Mesorhizobium shangrilense: one gene and its partner. The protein of the gene in region 1 binds, or shares a complex with, the protein of each later gene. Links are inferred from orthologs where the notes say so. Each region holds a gene or a part of one and is shown in the gene's direction. Other genes may lie near its edges.

Region 1 (9,394 bases):
ATACGGGCGAGGTGGTGAGCTATGCTGACGCGCGTATAAAGCAGTCACCGGATGGAGAATTCCACTGGTGCTCGGTGGCCGGCGAAGACCGCTCGCGAACGATCTGCCTCTTCGTTCCGCCCCGGGGCTACTGAGCGGCGCATCCAATAATGGCGGCAGTATTCACGGCGACGAAACCGGAACTTTTCCCGAGGGCTCGTCATTGTGCTCACATCGAAATGAAACTCCAAGGAGCGCCACCATGACCACCCATTCCGGGCACACAGCCGCCATTCCAGCAACGAAGGTGATCGGGACGGCGGTCTACAACACGGCCGGCCAGAACATCGGTACGATCGAGGACGTCATGCTCGACAAGCTGTCCAACGGCATCATGTTTGCCGTCATAGGCTTCGGCGGCTTTCTGGGAATTGGCGAAAAGTTCCACGCCATTCCCTGGTCCGCGCTGGACTATCAGGCCAACACGGGCGGCTACGTCGTTCCCTTCTCCAAGGAACAGCTGCAGGCGGCTCCGGCCTACTCGGTTGCCGAATTGACCGGCAATGACGGCCAGGAAGCTCGCGACGCTTCCTACGCGTATTTCAAGATCGAACCCTATTGGTAATGACCACATACCGGTTCTGACCCCATAGCGAGGTGCGGCGGACGCGGCCGGGCGATTACCCGGCCGCTTCTTTGTGCGCATCCGTCGGCGTGATTCACCGCGAATTCCTTCGGTGTGCATTGAGTTTTGGCGTGCTTCAGTTAAGAGGAGCGCGTTTTTCACACGGTTTTTTCCGGAGGGCTCAATATGACCGCCATTGTCGACATCGTCGGCCGCGAAATTCTGGACAGCCGTGGAAACCCGACGGTTGAAGTCGACGTGGTGCTGGAAGACGGCTCGATGGGCCGCGCGGCGGTGCCGTCCGGCGCCTCGACGGGCGCCCACGAGGCAGTCGAGCTGCGCGACGGCGGCAAGCGCTACCTCGGCAAGGGTGTCCAGAAGGCCGTAGATGCAGTCAACGGCGAGATTTTTGAGGCGATCGGCGGCATGGAGGCCGAGGGCCAGCTCCATATCGACCAGACCATGATCGATCTCGACGGCACGCCGAACAAGAGCCGGCTCGGCGCCAACGCCATCCTGGGCGTGTCGCTCGCGGTCGCCAAGGCAGCTGCCGAGGCCTCCGGCCTGCCGCTCTACCGCTATGTCGGCGGCCCGAACGCCCGCGTGCTGCCGGTGCCGATGATGAACATCATCAATGGCGGCGCCCACGCCGACAATCCCATCGACTTCCAGGAATTCATGATCATGCCGGTGGGTGCCCCGTCGCTGCGCGACGCCGTGCGTTGGGGATCGGAGATCTTTCACACGCTGAAGAAGGGCCTGAAGGACGCCGGCCACAACACGAATGTGGGTGACGAGGGCGGCTTCGCGCCCAACCTGAAGAGCGCGCAGGCCGCGCTCGACTTCGTCATGGCTTCGATCGAGAAGGCCGGCTTCAAGCCGGGCGAGGAAATCGCTCTTGCGCTCGATTGCGCCGCGACCGAGTTCTTCAAGGACGGAGCCTACGTCTACGAAGGCGAGAAGAAGACGCGTGACCCGAAGGCGCAGGCCAAGTATCTCGCCAAGCTGGCGGCTGACTATCCGATCATCTCGATCGAGGACGGCATGGCCGAGGACGATTGGGACGGCTGGAAGTACCTGACCGATCTCTGCGGCGACAAGGTGCAGCTCGTCGGCGACGACCTCTTCGTCACCAATTCGGCACGCCTGCGCGACGGCATCAAGATGGGCGTCGCCAATTCGATTCTCGTCAAGGTGAACCAGATCGGCTCGCTGTCGGAGACGCTCGACGCGGTCGAGACCGCTCACAAGGCGCGCTACACGGCGGTGATGTCCCATCGCTCGGGCGAGACCGAGGACTCCACCATCGCCGACCTCGCGGTCGCCACGAACTGCGGACAGATTAAGACCGGCTCGCTGGCCCGCTCCGACCGGCTGGCGAAATACAACCAGCTCATCCGCATCGAGGAAGAGCTGGGCAAGCAGGCGAAGTACGCCGGCGCTTCCATCCTTAGGGCGTGATCGCGTCAGTCCGTGGGATTGCCCGCGGACGCTCTGCGCTCACCAACTTCACGTCATCAAGCGGCCCGCTCCCTCATGGGGGCGGGCTCTTTTCTTTCGTGCGTAGCGCGCCCACCGCTGCACCGGTTGGAGCAAGTGGCGACTGGGTCCAAAAGGCACAGCCCGCGCCAAGCGCATAAAAGAAAGCGGCGGGCCCACCCCAGGGCCGCCTGTCCGTAACTGTCCATTAAGCATGTCCGGGCGACAAGGGAGGTTCCCGCATGGATATTCGGCGATGTGGACACGTCATCACAAGAACAGAAATACCGGCCGTCTGATCCTGCCGACAGTGTGCGCCGCGTTTCTCGCCTATTTCGGCTATCACACCTATAATGGCGAATACGGCATCAATTCGAAGCACCAGCTCGAGCAACGCCGCACAGAGTTGACCGCTCGGCTCGAGAAGTTGCACGACGAACGGATCCATATCGAGCGTCGCGCGAACCTGCTGAGGGACGGCAACCTAGAGAAGGACATGCTCGACGAGTACGCGCGGCGGGCGCTCAGCATGTCGAAGCCCGACGAGGTCGTCATCATGCTCGACGAGGCTTTTGTCAATTAACCGAAAGTTGGTTAAGCACCAAGAAGTTTAATCATTCTAACGAGTTAAAAGCATGACAGCCATGCGTTTTTCGGCATGGCCGACGACCGCTTTGCGTGTTAGCCTTTCCTAAATTCAAAGGGGAGGCAGCCTTGCTGGAACTCCCTTTTGCTCTCCGGGACGAGACGCACGATAGGGAGTGTAGAATGGCGACTGCCGCTCGAAAAGCGCCGGCGAAAGCCAAGTCTGACAGATCACCAGCGGCGCCGACAGCGCCAAAACCAGTCGAATTCACCAAGGAAGAAGAGCTTCGCGCCTATCGCGACATGCTCCTTATCCGGCGCTTTGAGGAGAAGGCCGGCCAGCTCTATGGCATGGGCTTCATCGGCGGCTTCTGTCACCTCTACATCGGTCAGGAAGCGGTTGTCACCGGCCTGAAGATGTCGCTGATCGAGGGTGATCAGATGATTACCGCATATCGCGACCATGGCCACATGCTGGCGATGGACATGACTCCGCGCGGCGTGATGGCCGAACTGACGGGGCGCAAGGGCGGCTATTCCAAGGGGAAGGGCGGCTCCATGCACATGTTCTCCAAGGAGAAGAACTTTTATGGCGGCCACGGCATCGTCGGCGCGCAGGTTTCGCTCGGCACCGGCCTCGCCTTCGCCAACAGGTATCGGGAAAGCAAGAACATCTGCCTGACCTTCTTCGGCGACGGTGCGGCCAACCAGGGGCAGGTCTACGAGAGCTTCAACATGGCCTCGCTGTGGAAGCTGCCGGTGATCTACGTGATCGAGAACAACCGCTACGCCATGGGCACGTCGGTGACCCGCTCATCCGCCGAGACCGATTTCTCGCAGCGCGGCCTCTCCTTCCGCATCCCCGGCATCCAGGTGGATGGCATGGACGTGCGCGCTGTCAAGGCCGCGGGCGAACTGGCGGCGGACTGGGCGCGTTCCGGCAAGGGCCCGATCATCCTCGAGATGCTCACCTACCGCTATCGCGGCCACTCGATGTCCGACCCGGCCAAGTACCGCACCAAGGAAGAGGTGCAGAAGATGCGGTCGGAGCAGGATCCGATCGAGCAGGTGAAGGCGCGCGTCATCGGCAAGAAGTGGGCGACCGAAGACGAGCTGAAGGCGATCGACAAGGAAGTGCGCGACGTCGTCGCCGACTCCGCCGACTTCGCCCAGACCGATCCCGAGCCGGATGTGTCCGAGCTCTGGACCGACGTGTATCTCTGAGGGAGGGCGAAACATGCCGATCGACATCCTCATGCCCGCTCTCTCCCCGACCATGGAAGAGGGCAACCTTTCGAAGTGGCTGAAGAAGGAAGGCGACAAGGTCTCCGCGGGTGACGTCATCGCCGAAATCGAGACCGACAAGGCAACCATGGAAGTGGAAGCCGTCGACGAAGGCACACTGGGCAAGCTGCTCGTGGCCGAGGGCGCCGAAGGCGTGAAGGTCAACACGCCGATCGCGGTGCTGCTGCAGGACGGCGAAAGCGCCGACGACATCGGCAAGGCCGCGCCGGCAAGGGCCGAGGCTCCTGCCGCGGCTGCGAAGCCCGTTGCCGAAGAGGCGTCCAAACCGGAGACTGCGGCCCCTGTTCCGGCCGCGCCGAAGGCCGAGGCCGCCGCCGATCCAGACATTCCGGCGGGAACGGAAATGGTGTCGATGACGGTGCGCGAAGCACTGCGCGACGCGATGGCCGAAGAGATGCGGCGTGATCCCGACGTCTTCGTCATGGGCGAAGAGGTCGCCGAATACCAGGGCGCCTACAAGATCACGCAGGGGCTCCTGCAGGAGTTCGGCCCACGCCGCGTCGTGGATACCCCGATCACCGAGCACGGCTTTGCCGGCGTCGGCGTCGGCGCCGCCATGGCGGGCCTGAAGCCGATCGTCGAGTTCATGACCTTCAACTTCGCCATGCAGGCGATCGACCAGATCGTGAACTCCGCGGCCAAGACGCTCTACATGTCGGGCGGCCAGATGGGCGCGCCGATCGTGTTCCGCGGGCCGAACGGTGCGGCTGCGCGCGTGGCGGCCCAGCACAGCCAGGACTACGCGGCCTGGTTCGGGCACATACCGGGCCTCAAGGTTGTCCAGCCCTACAGCGCGGCCGACGCCAAGGGCTTGCTCAAGGCGGCGATCCGCGACCCGAACCCGGTGATCTTCCTCGAGAACGAGATTCTCTATGGACAGAGCTTCGATGTGCCGAAGCTCGACGATTTCGTGCTGCCGATCGGCAAGGCGCGCATCCACAAGCCGGGCAAGGACGTGACGCTGGTGTCCTGGGGCATCGGCATGACCTACCTGGTGAAGGCGGAAGCCGAACTCGCCGGCATGGGCATCGATGCCGAGATCATCGATCTCAGGACCATCCGGCCGATGGACCTCGACACCATCGTCGCATCGGTGAAGAAGACCAATCGTCTCGTGGTGGTGGAGGAAGGCTTCCCGCAGTCCTCGGTCGGCGACTTCATCGCCAACCAGGTGTCGCAGCGGGCGTTCGACTTCCTCGACGCGCCGGTGATCACCATTGCCGGCAAGGACGTGCCGATGCCGTATGCCGCGAACCTCGAGAAACTGGCGCTGCCTAATGTCGGCGAGGTCGTCGCTGCGGTGAAGGCCGTTACGTACCGCTGAGCGTGATGATGTTGACGGCGCCGGACCTTCGCCGGATGCTGGCGCCGTCGAGTTCCTTGCAACCGGGCTGATCGCAATGGCCGAAGCGGGCAAAAGGCGCGCGACGTATGCCGATCTGGAAGCGGTCCCGCCACATCTGGTGGCGGAGATCATCGAGGGGGAGCTTGTCACCCATCCGCGACCTTCGCCGAGGCATGGCGTTGCGGCATATGCGTTGGGCGCGAAACTTGGAGAACCTTATCAGTTCGGTGGCAGCGGCCCGGGAGGGTGGATCTTCGTCGTCGAACCGGAACTCCATCTGGGGAAGCATGTCGTCGTGCCGTACATAGCCGGTTGGCGGCGGGATCGAATGCCTTCGTTGCCGGATTCCGCATACATCGAGATCGCGCCGGATTGGGTCTGCGAAGTGCTTTCGGCGTCCACCGAGCGCCGCGACCGCACGGCAAAGTCGCGCATCTATGCGATGCAGAGCGTCGGCCATCTCTGGTTTCTGGATCCGCGCGTGCAAGCGCTTGAAGTACTTGAGTTGAACAATGGCGGGTGGCTACCGGTCGGTTTCTGGCGCTCCGACGACCTGGTGAGCGCGCCGCCGTTCGATGCCATCTCGTTTTCGCTCGCCGACTTGTGGCCGCTCGATCGCCCGCTGGGTCTGAACGAGGACCCGCAGCACCTTTTCGTGGGAGACAGATAGAATGCCCATCAACATCACCATGCCGGCCCTCTCCCCGACGATGGAGGAAGGCAATCTCGCCAAGTGGCTCGTCAAGGAAGGCGACAAGGTTTCGCCGGGCGACGTCATCGCCGAGATCGAGACCGACAAGGCGACGATGGAAGTCGAGGCCGTGGACGAGGGCACCGTCGCCAAGCTCGTCGTGCCGGCCGGGACCGAGGGCGTCAAGGTGAACGCGCTTATCGCCATCCTGGCCGGAGAAGGCGAGGACGCCGGCGCTGCCGCAAAGGGCGGCAACGGCGCAGGCGCGAAGGCGGAAGCGACCCCCGCAAAGGACACGGCCGCCAAGCCGGAAGCTGCGAGCGCCGAGACGCCCAAGCAGACTGCAGCGGCGTCGCAGGCCGCGCCCGCCGCTGCCGCTGCTCCCGCCGCTTCGACCAACGGGTCCGGCGAGCGCAGCTTTGCCTCGCCTCTGGCGCGGCGCATTGCAAAGGACGCCGGTGTTGACGTTTCCGCCGTGAAAGGCTCGGGACCGCGCGGACGCGTGGTCAAGGCCGACGTTGAGGCAGCCATCGCCGGCGGCGGCGCCAAGGCCGCTGCTGCGCCTGCCGTACAGCCCACCCAGGGGTCTGTTGCGCCCAAGCCGATGTCGGACGATGCGGTCCTAAAGCTGTTCGAGCAGGACTCCTACGAGCTCGTCCCGCACGACAACATGCGCAAGACCATCGCGCGGCGGCTGGTTGAGGCGAAAAGCACCGTTCCCCATTTCTACCTCACGCTCGACTGCGATATCGATGCGCTGCTGGCGCTGCGCAAGCAGCTCAACGACGCTGCCCCCGTGAAGAAGACCGACAAGGGCGACCAGCCGACCTACAAGCTGTCGGTCAACGACATGATCATCAAGGCGATGGCCATGGCGTTGATGGAGGTTCCGGATGCGAACGCTTCGTGGACCGAGAGCGCGATGGTGAAGCACAAGCACGCCGATGTCGGCGTCGCCGTCTCCATTCCCGGCGGGCTGATCACGCCGATCGTGCGCAAGGCCGAGCTGAAGACGCTGTCCGCCATCTCCAACGAGATGAAGGACATGGCCGCGCGCGCCAAGACGCGCAAGCTGAAGCCGGAAGAATACCAGGGCGGCACCACTGCCGTTTCCAATCTCGGCATGTTCGGCATCAAGGATTTTGCGGCCGTCATCAATCCTCCGCATGCGACGATCCTTGCGGTGGGCGCCGGCGAGGAGCGGGCCGTCGTGAGGAACGGCGAGATCAAGGTCGCCACGATCATGTCGGTGACGCTCTCGACCGACCATCGCGCGGTCGATGGCGCGCTCGGCGCGGAACTGCTCGGCGCATTCAAGCGGTACATCGAGAACCCGATGGGGATGCTCGTCTAGGAAAACCAAACAGGAGGGAACTGGCATGTCCACGGGTGAACAGGTGCAAGGTCGGAGAAGGTCCTGGGTCTGGCTTGCGATCCTCGGCGTCATTTCCCTCATCGGTGGCATTCTGGCGCTCGCAAATCCCTTTGCGGCGACGCTTGCCGCGGTCATGCTCGCCGGATGGACGTTCCTGATCTTCGGTATCCTTCAGATCATCCAGGCGTTCGGAGACCGCGGCTGGTCTGGGTTCCTGTGGTCTCTGCTGCTTGGCCTGCTGACGACCGTTGTCGGCATTTCGCTGCTGTTCAATCCGGCCGCAGGGGCGCTCTCGCTCACCATGCTGGTCGCCGTGCTGTTCCTCGTGCTCGGCGTCGTGAAGGTGCTTTACGCCTTTTCGCTGCGCCCGGTGTCGGGCTGGGGCTGGGCGCTGGCCTCCGGCATCATCTCCATCCTGCTCGGCGTGATGATCTTTGCAGACTATCCATGGTCCGCCACGACAATCCTCGGCGTCCTGCTCGCGATCGAGCTCTTGTCGAACGGCATCTTCCTGCTGATGGTGGGGCTCGGCTTGCGCAGGGCATGACGCTCGCCAAGGCACATAGACACAAGACTGGGGGAACATCTTGAAGAACATACTTTGCTACGGGGATTCCCTGACCTGGGGGTACGATGCGGGGAAACTGGCGCGTCATCGCTTCGAGGACCGTTGGTCGAACGTCCTGCAGGCAGAACTCGGCAACGCTGCCCACGTCATCGAGGACGGCCTGAACGGCCGCACGACCGCCTTCGACGACAAGCTGGTCGCGGAGGACCGCAACGGCGCCAGCACGCTGCCCACTAGCCTTGCCACCCATTCGCCGCTCGACCTCGTCATCATCATGCTCGGCGCCAATGACATGAAGCCGTGGGTTCACGGTCGCGCCTTCGTCGCCGCCAACGGCATGGCGCGCCTGGTGAAAATAGTCCGCAATCACACCTACTTCTTCGAGGCGCCGGCGCCAGAGGTCATCATGGTGTCGCCGCCGCCGGTGACCCGCACGGACAATGTCGAGTTCTCCGAATATTTCGAGGGCGCCAACGTGTCGTCGACCCATCTCGCCAAGGCCTACCGTCAGTACGCCGAGCAGCTCGGCTGCGGCTTCTTCGACGCCGGCACGGTGGCGCAGACGACCCCGGTGGACGGCGTGCACCTCGACGCCGAAAACACCCGCGCGATCGGCAAGGGCATTGCCCCGCTCGTCAAGGCGACGCTGGGAATCTGAGAAGGACTGTTATTGTGGCTGAATCCTACGACGTCATCATCATCGGCTCGGGCCCGGGCGGCTATGTCACTGCCGTGCGCTCGGCCCAGCTCGGCTTCAAGACGGCGATCGTGGAGCGGGAGCACCTTGGCGGAATCTGCCTCAACTGGGGCTGCATCCCGACCAAGGCGCTGCTGCGCTCGGCCGAGATCAAGCATTTTGCCGAACACGCCAGGGACTACGGCCTCAAGATCGACGGGACGGTGACCGCCGACACGGCTGCGGTCGTCGACCGCTCGCGAAAGGTGTCGGCGAGGCTCAATGGCGGCGTCGGCTTCCTCATGAAGAAGAACAAGGTCGACGTGATCTGGGGCGAGGCCAAGCTGACCAAGGCGCCGGCGGGCGCGCAGCCCGGCGAGATCGTGGTGTCGAAGACGTCGAAGAAGCCGATGGAGCCGCAACATCCCGCGCCGAAGGGCACCAAGGGCGAGGGCGCATACACGGCCAAGCACATCATCGTGGCGACCGGCGCACGGCCGCGCGCTCTGCCCGGCATCGAGCCGGACGGCAAGCTGATCTGGACCTACTTTGAGGCGATGGTGCCGAAGGAGATGCCGAAGTCGCTCCTCGTGATGGGGTCGGGTGCGATCGGCATCGAGTTCGCCAGCTTCTACCGGACGATGGGCGCGGACGTGACGGTGGTCGAGCTGCTGCCGCAGGTGATGCCGGTGGAGGACGCGGAAGTCTCCAAGTTCGCGCAGAAGCAGTTCGAGAAGCAGGGCATGAAGATCCTGCTCGACGCCAA
Region 2 (10,071 bases), 850 kb from region 1 along the record:
CGCAGCCCAATGGTGGGCGCGATACATAGGGACCGCGTCCGGACCTGTAAAGCAAAATGGGCCGGCGTGGCCGGCCCATCAACATGACCAAATGACCAAGGCTAAGCCGCCTCAGTAGAGGCCGCCGGCCGACTCCGTCACCGCCTTGCGGGCTTCCGACGAGATCGGGCCGCCGCCCTCCTCGCCTTCCATGCCGATGACCCAATAGCTGTCGGCGGGGCCGGTGCCGGGCTTGAACGCCTCGACGATGGTGCCTTCGCCGCCGGCCTCGGCCTGCATGCCGGTCTTGCGGTTGATGGAGATGAGCTTCATGCCCTCCGGCACCTTGAAGTCCACGACGGGCACGTCCTTCATCGCCTCGGCCATGAACGCCTTGAAGACCGGCGCGGCAAGACCGCCGCCGGTCGCGCCCTTGCCGAGATTCTGAGGCTTGTCGTAGCCGAGGTAGAGGCCGACCGCGAGGTTGGGCGTGTAGCCCACGAACCACGCGTCCTTCTCGTCATTTGTGGTGCCGGTCTTGCCTGCGATCGGGCGGCCAAGCTCCGCAAGGGTGGTCGCCGTGCCGCGCAGCACGACACCTTCCATCATGGAGGTGATCTGGTAGGCCGTCATCGGATCGAGCACCTGCTCGGCGTTGTCGATGAGTTCGGGTTCGGTCTGGCCGGTCCATGTCTCGGCGACGCAACCCTCGCAGCCGCGCTCGTCATGCTTGTAGACGGTCTTGCCGTAGCGGTCCTGGATGCGGTCGATAAGCGAGGGCCGGATCTGCCGGCCGCCGTTGGCCATGATCGAATAGGCCGAAACCATCCGCATCACAGTCGTCTCACCCGACCCCAGGGCCATCGGCAGATACTGCGCGAGGCGATCGTAGACGCCGAATCGCTCGGCATATTCGGCGACGATCTTCATGCCCATGTCGTTGGCGAGGCGGACCGTCATCAGGTTGCGCGATCGCTCGATGCCGTTGCGCAGCGTCGACGGGCCTGCGGCCTTGCCGTCGTAGTTCTTCGGGGTCCATGTCGTGGTGCCCGTCGTGATGGTGATCGGGCCGTCCATGATGACCGAGGCGGGCGTATAGCCGTTGTCCAGCGCCGCCGCGTAGACGATCGGCTTGAACGAGGAACCGGGCTGGCGCATCGCCTGTGTGGCGCGATTGAACTCCGATTCAGCGTAGGAGAAGCCGCCGACCATGGCCAGCACGCGGCCGGTGTGCGGATCCATGGCGACCATGCCGCCCGAGACCTCGGGCGATTGCCGCAACTCGTAGCCGGTTTCCGAACCTTCCTTCTTCTCGACGAAAACGACGTCGCCGGGCTTCAGCACGTCGGCCGGTGACTTGGCCTTGACGCGCTTGCCGTCGACCACGTGGCGCATCGCCCAGGTCATGTCCTCGACTGAAACCATGCCGGTCTCGCGCTTGTCCTCGAGTGCGCCGGATACAAGGCGTTTCGGCTGCAGGCCGATCGACAGGCCAGAACCGGAGCTCTCCAGCACCACCGCGAGACGCCACTCGGGCACGTCGTCCAGCCCCTTGACCTTGCCGACCGCTTCGCCCCAATCGCCCGAAATCTCGACGTGGTCCTTCGGACCGCGATAGCCGCGCAAGCGGTCGAACTTGACCAGCCCGTCCTGGAGCGACTTGCGGGCGATGAGCTGAAGATGGGGATCGAGCGTGGTGCGGACAGAAAGACCGCCCTCGTAGAGCGCATCGACGCCGTAGCGCGCGATGAGTTCCCGTCGCACCTCTTCCGTAAAATACTCGCCGGCAAACAGGTAGGTGCCGTTGCGGCGCGGCGACACGCCGAGCGGCTCCGCCTTGGCCTTGTCGCCTTCCTCGCGCGTCACGTAGCCGTTCTCGACCATCTGGTCGATGACCCAGTTGCGGCGCTCGACGGCGCGCTCCGTCTGGCGGAACGGATGATAGTTCGACGGCCCCTTGGGCAGCGCCGCCAGATAGGCCGCGTCGGCCACGGTCAGCTCGTTGACCGACTTGTCATAGTAGGTGAGCGACGCACCGGCGATGCCGTAAGCACCCAGGCCGAAGAAAATCTCGTTCAGGTAGAGTTCGAGGATCCGATCCTTCGAATAGGCCTGCTCGATCCGGAAGGAGAGGATCATCTCCTTGATCTTGCGTTCGTAGGTCTGGTCGGCGGTCAGAAGGAAGTTTTTCGCGACCTGCTGCGTGATGGTCGACGCGCCGACCTGGCGGCGTCCCGAGCCCATGTTGCGGAAATTGGTGACGACGGCGCGGAAGAGGCCGGTCACGTCGATGCCCGGGTGGGTGTAAAAATTCTTGTCCTCGGCCGACAGGAACGCGGCCTTCACGCGGTCAGGCACGGCCTGGATGGGCAGGTAGAGGCGACGCTCCTTGGCGAACTCGCCCATCAGCGAGCCGTCGGACGCATGCACGCGCGTCGTCACGGGCGGCTCGTAATTGGCGAGCACCTCGTAATCGGGCAGTTCCTTCGTCAGATGGCCGACATAAACGGCTACTCCCGCTGCAACCAGCAGCGCCAGCATCGTGCCGATGCCGAAGAAATAGCCAATGAGCCTGATCATGCCCGCTCCAGTCGATTCTGCGCAACGCCCTTAGGGCCACGAGCGACTTCCCCTCGCCCGGAAATCATCGCGACTTTCAATCCCTACATCCTTCGTTCGCCGATGTGGGGAAAATGCGGCGAAGCGCAAGCTTCATCTGGCAGTCGTTGCAACATTTGCGTTCGTGTGGTCGTCCGGCAACGCTGCAAGGAGCGGCCGGCGCTCCCAGAAAAGGCGGAAGGCTCCTCCAGTCAACCCGCTCCGGCGCGGCTCCCCGCGAATATTGCCACCGCCTTGGAGATGCTTTCGGCCGCTTTTCGGCGCCAGTCCGCGTCCTGCAGCAGTTTTTCGTCCTTGGCGTTCGACAGGTAGCCCAGTTCCACAAGCACCGACGGCACGTCCGGCGCCTTCAGAACCCTGAAGCCGGCGAAGCGGTGGGGATTGTTGATCACGCCGATGGAGTGCGTCAGTTCGCCGACCAGCGTGCGGGCGAAACGGATCGAAAAGCTGTGGGTCTCGCGGCGGATCAGGTCGACGAGGATGTCAGCGACCTCGGTGTCGGCCTCCTGAATGTCGATGCCGGCGACCTGATCGGCGAGATTTTCGCGAATCGCCAGCGCCTCGGCCTCCGGGTCGGACGCCTTGTCCGAAACGGTGTAGACGGTGGCTCCCCGAATCCCTTTCAGGTTGATCGTGTCCGCGTGGATGGACACCAAAAGGTCGGCGCTCCGCTCGCGCGCGATGCGCACCCGGTCGTCAAGGCGCAGGAACTGGTCCGATTCGCGCGTCATCGAGACATCGTATTTTCCCGTAGCCTCAAGGACTTCGCGGAGCTCCTTCGCGAAGGCCAGCGTCACGGCCTTCTCGACCGTGCCGGCCGCCCCTTCCGCCCCGCCGTCGGCACCCCCGTGGCCGGGATCCAGGACGATGACAAACCGCTTCGACGCCTCGGGCAGCCGTTCCGTCTTCGGCGTCGACTGGCTGGAGGCGGTAACGAGCGCCTGATCGGCAAGCGCCTGGTCGAACGCCGCGGCGGATACGGACACCAGGTCTATCGCCAAGCGGTAACCCTTGGCGTCTTCGTTTGGAAGTACATCGACCTTCTCGACCGAGAACGGCCCCTTGGCGGAAATGACCAGCCGGGACACTCCGCCCTTGACGGCGCCGAAGCGCGCGTTCGCCACGAGGCCGTGCGGCTTCAGGTCAGCGTGGTCGAGCCGGAACGTGGTCTCGGGAAGGTCGACCACGAGTCGATGCGGTCCGCGCAGCAGGAACCACCGCGGTTCCGGCTCGCGGTCGAACTGCATCACAATCCGCACGCGAGAGGCGTCGCCCGCGATCTTATACGCATGCGCTTCAAGCGAAGTCGCGCGCGCTGCAGGAACTCCGGCGAGCAACGTCGCAAACAGGACAAGCGCCAGAAACACCAAATTCCGCAAAAGATATCCCTTGTGCTTCTCAACCGACACGGCGCTTCCCATATCAGTGTTGCCTGACCTACCGGCAGTGTTGCTGCGGACGTGCCTCCGCGAAAACGGGCGCAATCAATTAACGATTGGTAGCCTCGTAAGGTTAACCAAGCCTTTTCAGCCGGCATGACGCGACGGAAAGGCAGTGTGCCGCGTCGCCGAATTTGGGTTGCCATGATCGCCGGCAAATCATAAAAGCGACATTGGATCACTGCAATGCCCGACCCGCATCCGCCTACAGCTGAAGATTGTGGCGAGGTGAGGAACAGGCGGTTTCCGTCACGGATGCGGCAGCGGCGTCAGGTGACCCCGACAGATTTCTTCAAGGCGTTCCGGTGACGCGGAACCCTGAATGTGAGGAAAAACGGCCGGAACGGCAACGTTTCGCGCCGGCTCTTCGTGAGCATGAGCTGGTCCGGCGATGCCGGGCTTTGGTAAATTGTCCGCAAGGTACGCGATGACCCCACGTGCACACTCGAACATGACGGACCGGTCCGGCGCTCTGCGCGCCGGCGGCGCCATGTTCGTCGCGCGTAGTGAGCAGCGACCGGCGGGCACAATTTGGTCCGGCCCCTTGTCAGAAGGCATCCTGGGAGTCTCTCCCGGATTGCCTCGGCACTTGGGCGCTGGGGAGATAATCGATAATGCCCAACAAAATGCTGATAGACGCCTCCCACCCGGAGGAAACGCGAGTCATCGTCGTCCGCGGTAACCGCATCGAAGAATTCGATTTCGAGTCCCAGGACAAGAAACAACTCAGAGGCAACATCTATCTTGCCCGCGTGACGCGGGTCGAACCTTCGCTTCAGGCCGCCTTCGTCGAGTATGGCGGGAACCGGCACGGCTTCCTGGCCTTCAGCGAAATCCATCCCGACTACTACCAGATCCCCGTCGCAGACCGTCAGGCGCTTCTGAAGGCCGAAGCCGCTCAGGCTCGCGCCGACGAGGACGACGACGAGGACAGCGACGGCGAGGAGCGCCAGGATCGTGGACGCGGACGGCGCAAGCGCCGCGGACGCGGACGCGACCGCAACGGCGACGCCGCCCAGGCAGCGGCGACGGAGGATGCCGACAGCGATTCTTCCGGCGATGCTTCGGACGAGATCGCGCCGATCGAGGAGTTCGAGGCGAGCGAGACGATTGAAGCGAGCCACGAAGAGACGGACACCGACGAGACCGCAGAAACTGCAGTATCCGACGCCGCCGATGCGGAAGCGCAGGCCGAACCGGCCGAGAGCGAGGCCGATGGCCAGCCGGCGACCGAAGATGGCGGCAAATCGATGGCTGCGGCGATTGAAGGCGACGTGGTTTCGGAGCCCGCCGCCGAGGCTTCCAACGAGGTAGAGCCGCGCAGCGGCAGCGTCGAGGAAGTCAACCACGCCTCCAGCGAGGAGAATGAGGTCGAATCGGTCGGTGCAGAGGATGCGCTGGAAGAGGTTCACGCCCGCCGCAAGCCGCTGCGCCGCCAGTACAAGATCCAGGAAGTCATAAAGCGGCGCCAGATCCTGCTCGTGCAGGTCGTCAAGGAGGAGCGGGGCAACAAGGGCGCGGCGCTGACCACCTATCTGTCGCTCGCCGGGCGCTACTCCGTCCTGATGCCGAACACCGCCCGCGGCGGCGGCATCTCGCGCAAGATCACCAACGCGCAGGACCGCAAGCGGCTGAAGGACGTGGTCAAGGACCTCGAGGTGCCGGAGGGCATGGGCGTCATCCTGCGCACCGCCGGCGAGAACCGCACCAAGGCCGAGATCAAGCGCGACTACGAATATCTGATGCGCCTGTGGGAGAACGTCCGCAACCTGACGCTGCAATCGACGGCGCCCGCCCTCGTCTATGAGGAGGGCTCGCTCATCAAGCGTTCGGTGCGCGACCTCTACAACAAGGACATCGACGAAATCCTGGTCTCCGGCGAGGAAGGCTACCGCGAGGCCAAGGACTTCATGCGGATGCTGATGCCGAGCCACGCGAAGGTGGTCCAGCCCTACCGCGACACCACGCCGATCTTCGCCCGCAACGGCATCGAAGCCCAGCTGGACCGCATGGTTCAGCCGCAGGTGACGCTGAAGAGCGGCGGCTACATCATCATCAACCAGACAGAGGCGCTGGTTGCGATCGACGTGAACTCCGGACGTTCGACCAAGGAGCACTCGATCGAGGACACCGCCCTCCAGACCAATCTGGAGGCGGCGGAGGAAGTCGCCCGGCAGCTGAGGCTGCGCGATCTTGCCGGACTGATCGTCATCGACTTCATCGACATGGAGGAGAACCGGAACAACCGAGCGGTCGAAAAGCGTCTCAAGGACCATCTGAAGAACGACCGTGCGCGCATCCAAGTCGGGCGCATCTCGCATTTCGGCCTGATGGAGATGAGCCGCCAGCGCATCCGCGCCTCAGTGCTCGAATCGACGATGAAGCCCTGCCCGCACTGCGGCGGCACGGGCCATGTCCGCTCCGATTCGTCCGTGGCGCTGCTCGTGGTCCGCGCCATCGAGGAATTCCTGCTGAAGGACTCGCGCAACCACCTGATCGTCAAGACCCCAGCGGCCACGGCGCTCTACGTCCTCAATCACAAGCGCAGCACGCTTTCCGAACTGGAGCGGCGCTTCGCGCTTACCATCACGCTCGATGTCGACGAGACGCTTGGCGCCCAGCACTACGCGATCCTCAAGGGCGCAATCGCCGAGAAGCCGATCGACTTCGTCGAACCGGCCAGCCTGCCCGCACCGGTCTATGACGAACCAGAAGCAGCCGAGGAGATCGAGGAGGAAGTCGAGGAGACCGCCGCCGCCGAGGCTCCGTCCGAGCAGCACGCCGAGCGCCACGACGGTGCGCATCGCGAGGATGGCGAGCATGGCCGCGACCGCAAGCGCCGCCGCCGCCGTCGGCGTCGCGGAGGTCGCGACCGCGACGAGCATCACCACGACGAGCACGACCAGCAGCCGCATGATGACGCGGAGCACCCCGTCGCCGCGGCGAACGACGACCAGCCCGAGGAAAGCGCAGAAGCGGCCGATTTGGCTGCGGCCGCCACGGGCGGCGAAGTGGTCGCCGAGGCCGTGTCCGATGCCGAGCGCAAGAAGCGGCGTCGCGGCAAGCGCGGCGGCAAGCGCAACCGGCGCGAGGACGGCACTGAGGTCTCCGAGCTCGAGGCCGGTGCGGACTCCGATGCGGAAGACGCAGCCGACGAGACGCCTGAGGCCGCAGAAGTCGCCGTGGAGGTTGCAGCCCCGGTAGAAGCAGCAGCAGAGGAGGCCCCCGCCCCTGAGGCAGCCGTCGAACCCGTTGCCGAACCGGTTGTCGAAGCTGCCCCGGAGAAGCCGAAGCGCGCGACGCGCTCCCGCAAGGCAGCGACTCCCGCCGCCGCCGATGAGGCGACTGCGGAGGCCAAGCCCGCGCGCAAGCCCCGCGCAAGCCGCAAGAAGACGGTTGAGGCGCCTGCCATCGATGCCGCCCCGGCCATTGCCGCGGAGGTGGAGAGCGAGCCCGCTGCGGAGCCGGCAGCGCCTGCGAAGCAGGTGATCGAATCGGTCGACGCCGTACGGCCGGCGACTGAGCCTGCCGAAGCCGTGGCGAACCTGCCGGAGGCAACGCCCGAAGCCGAGGCAGCGCCCGAAGGGGAGCCGAAGCCCAAGAAGGGTGGATGGTGGCAGCGCAGCAAGAGCTTCTTCTGAGAGCTCAGCGCCTGACGTTATCTCGTTGAGTTGAAAGGGCCTGCCGACATCGGCAGGCCCTTTCACATTGTGGACGCCAATGTGGAGGCTTCATCGCCCGGGCCAGCGCGTTCAGGGCGAATGAGCCGAGCGTCGAATTGCCGTTCTCGTCCGCCCCGGTGGCCACATGCAGACGGGTGCGAGGCCGAGGCCGGGTTCAGAATGCGATGCTGCGTCTGCCGGGAATGCCAGCATGGAACCCAGTGCACGGATCAGTATCAGCGCGTGGATGCGCCCTGCCGCTTCGCGAAGACAACCGAATGCCCGCGTTCGGGATCGCGCCCGCCACGAGCGACGGGGCCCTGCCCGCACCAGCTTACGGCCGACGCGCCGTCACAGCGTGTCGCTTGCTTCAGGAATTTTTACGGAACGAGTGCGCGGGACGAACCTTCAGCGCAGCCATCGGTCAAGACGTTCGAGCGCCTCGACCATGTCGTCATGGCTGCCCGCATAGGAGAACCGCATGTAGCGATGCCCTTGCAGGGGATCAAAGTCGCGCCCCGGCGTAGCGGCCACATGCGCCTCGGCGAGCATCTTTTGCGCAAACTCCATGCTGTCGTTGGTTAGCCTGGCGACGTCGCAGAAAGCGTAGAAGGCGCCGTCCATCGGAGCCGCCAGGGTGAATCCCAGCTCGGGCAGCCGCTGCATGAGCAGATCCCTGTTCCAGGCATAGCGCGCCTTGACCGCCTCGAGCTCCTCGGTGGCGCCGAAGGCCTCGACGGCCGCGGTCTGCGAAAGCTCCGGCGCCGAGATGTAGAGGCTCTGCTGCACTCGCTCCACGGCCCGCACCAGGCGTTCCGGCAGCACCATCCAGCCGATCCGCCAGCCAGTCATGCAGTAATATTTCGAGAAAGAGTTGATGACGGTGACATCGTTGTCGAACGCCAGCGCGGTGACGTCGGGTCCGGCATAGGACAGGCGGTGGTAGATCTCGTCCGAGATGACGGCGATGTCCAGTTCGGACGCCGTGCGCACCAACCGTTCGAGTTCCGCGGGCGGCACCAGTGCGCCAGTCGGGTTGGCGGGACTGGCGAACAGGACGCCCTTGAGCTTCTTCTCGGCGTAGGCTGCAGCGAGATGATCGGCATCCAGGAAGGGTGCGCCTTCGAGCTCGATCTCGACGACGTCGATGCCGAGCGCGGCCATGATGTTGCGGTAGGCCGGGTAGCCGGGCGCGGCAATCGCCACGCGGTCACCCGGATCGAACATGGTGAGGAAGGCGAGGTTGAACGCCGCCGACGAACCCGTTGTCACCGCAATGCGCGACGCCGGCACATCGACGCCGTAGTGCTCGGCGTAATGCTTCGAGATGGCTGCCCGCAGCGATGCCGTGCCGAGGGAATCTGTATAACCGATGCGGCCGTCGACCAGCGCCCGCTGCGCTGCCTCGCGCACGGCAAGCGGCGCAGGGTCGGAGGGCTGGCCTACCGCCATCGAGATGACTGGGGTCCCGCCGGCCCGCAGCCGATTGGCCTCGGCAAGCACGTCCATGGCATGGAATGGCTCGACCTCGCCGCGTTTCGAGAGTGCAACAGTCATGAGGGAAACTCCGGGCGGATCCCGAGCGTCCGCCTTGCGCCGCACAAATGCCCGATTGATATGGGGATCACAAGTTGATGAATCGGCTGCTCTTCCCTTTTCACTTCCATGCAGCTCGTTTACCAGTGGGCGCTCAAATGGCGAAGCTGACGAAATCCTTGGCCTCCTGGACGCGCCTAGCCGTCAGCGCGACGGTGGCCGCATCCCTTTTCGCGTTCTCCATCCAGCCTTCCTTCGCCCAGCAGCGCAGCGTGCCGATCGTGCGGGATGCAGAGATCGAGGCACTGGTGCGCGAATATGCGCGCCCCATTCTCAAGGCCGCCGGCCTCGCCAATTCCGGCATCGAGATCGTGCTGGTCAACGAATCGAGCTTCAACGCCTTCGTCGCCGGCCGGCGCATTTTCATCAATACCGGCGCGCTGATGGCTGCCGAGACGCCCAACGAGATCATCGGCGTACTCGCCCATGAGGCCGGCCACATCGCCGGCGGCCACCAGGAGCGGCTGCGCGATCAGCTGGCGCGCGCCCAGACCATGGCCATCGTCGCCGGGCTGCTCGGCGTCGGCGCGTCCCTGGCGGGTGCGGGCGCGAAGAGCCCAGCCCTCGCCCAGGCGGGCGCCGGCATCGCCATGGGTGGTGGCGAGTTCGCGCGCCGCGGCCTGATGAGCTACCAGCGGACGGAGGAGGCTACGGCCGACCGCTCGGCCCTCACCTACCTCGAGCGCACCGGACAGTCTCCCGTCGGCATGCTGAAGACGTTCGAGCGGTTCCAGTCGGCGCTCGCCCTTTCCGGCGCGCAGGTCGACCCGTACCGG

Evidence for each region.
Region 2: the proteins of eno (region 1) and PD284_RS18185 are in contact, whole or in part, in a solved structure (PDB 2FYM), measured with the Escherichia coli proteins. The link is inferred for Mesorhizobium shangrilense from one-to-one orthologs.

What each region holds. Positions count from the first base shown.
Region 1 is NZ_JAQGPN010000001.1:2,904,112-2,913,505, forward strand. The notes cover bases 1-2,927. They hold eno (phosphopyruvate hydratase), read left to right. Parts: upstream 1-790; coding sequence 791-2,065; downstream 2,066-2,927. Other genes in these bases: PD284_RS14015 (hypothetical protein), read left to right, coding at 1-134; PD284_RS14020 (PRC-barrel domain-containing protein), read left to right, coding at 242-604; PD284_RS14030 (FtsB family cell division protein), read left to right, coding at 2,340-2,666; pdhA (pyruvate dehydrogenase (acetyl-transferring) E1 component subunit alpha), read left to right, coding at 2,852-2,927. In the rest of the region: more of pdhA, read left to right, coding at 2,928-3,892; PD284_RS14040 (pyruvate dehydrogenase complex E1 component subunit beta), read left to right, coding at 3,906-5,297; PD284_RS14045 (Uma2 family endonuclease), read left to right, coding at 5,374-5,988; PD284_RS14050 (pyruvate dehydrogenase complex dihydrolipoamide acetyltransferase), read left to right, coding at 5,990-7,363; PD284_RS14055 (HdeD family acid-resistance protein), read left to right, coding at 7,389-7,931; PD284_RS14060 (SGNH/GDSL hydrolase family protein), read left to right, coding at 7,969-8,610; lpdA (dihydrolipoyl dehydrogenase), read left to right, coding at 8,625-9,394. UniProt on the Escherichia coli protein: Catalyzes the reversible conversion of 2-phosphoglycerate (2-PG) into phosphoenolpyruvate (PEP). It is essential for the degradation of carbohydrates via glycolysis.
Region 2 is NZ_JAQGPN010000001.1:3,751,253-3,761,323, forward strand. What follows is about bases 4,275-7,878. They hold PD284_RS18185 (Rne/Rng family ribonuclease), read left to right. Parts: upstream 4,275-4,651; coding sequence 4,652-7,678; downstream 7,679-7,878. Also shown: PD284_RS18175 (penicillin-binding protein 1A), read right to left, coding at 112-2,559; PD284_RS18180 (N-acetylmuramoyl-L-alanine amidase), read right to left, coding at 2,790-4,019; PD284_RS18190 (pyridoxal phosphate-dependent aminotransferase), read right to left, coding at 8,108-9,256; PD284_RS18195 (M48 family metalloprotease), read left to right, coding at 9,394-10,071. UniProt on the Escherichia coli protein: Endoribonuclease that plays a central role in RNA processing and decay. Required for the maturation of 5S and 16S rRNAs and the majority of tRNAs. Also involved in the degradation of most mRNAs.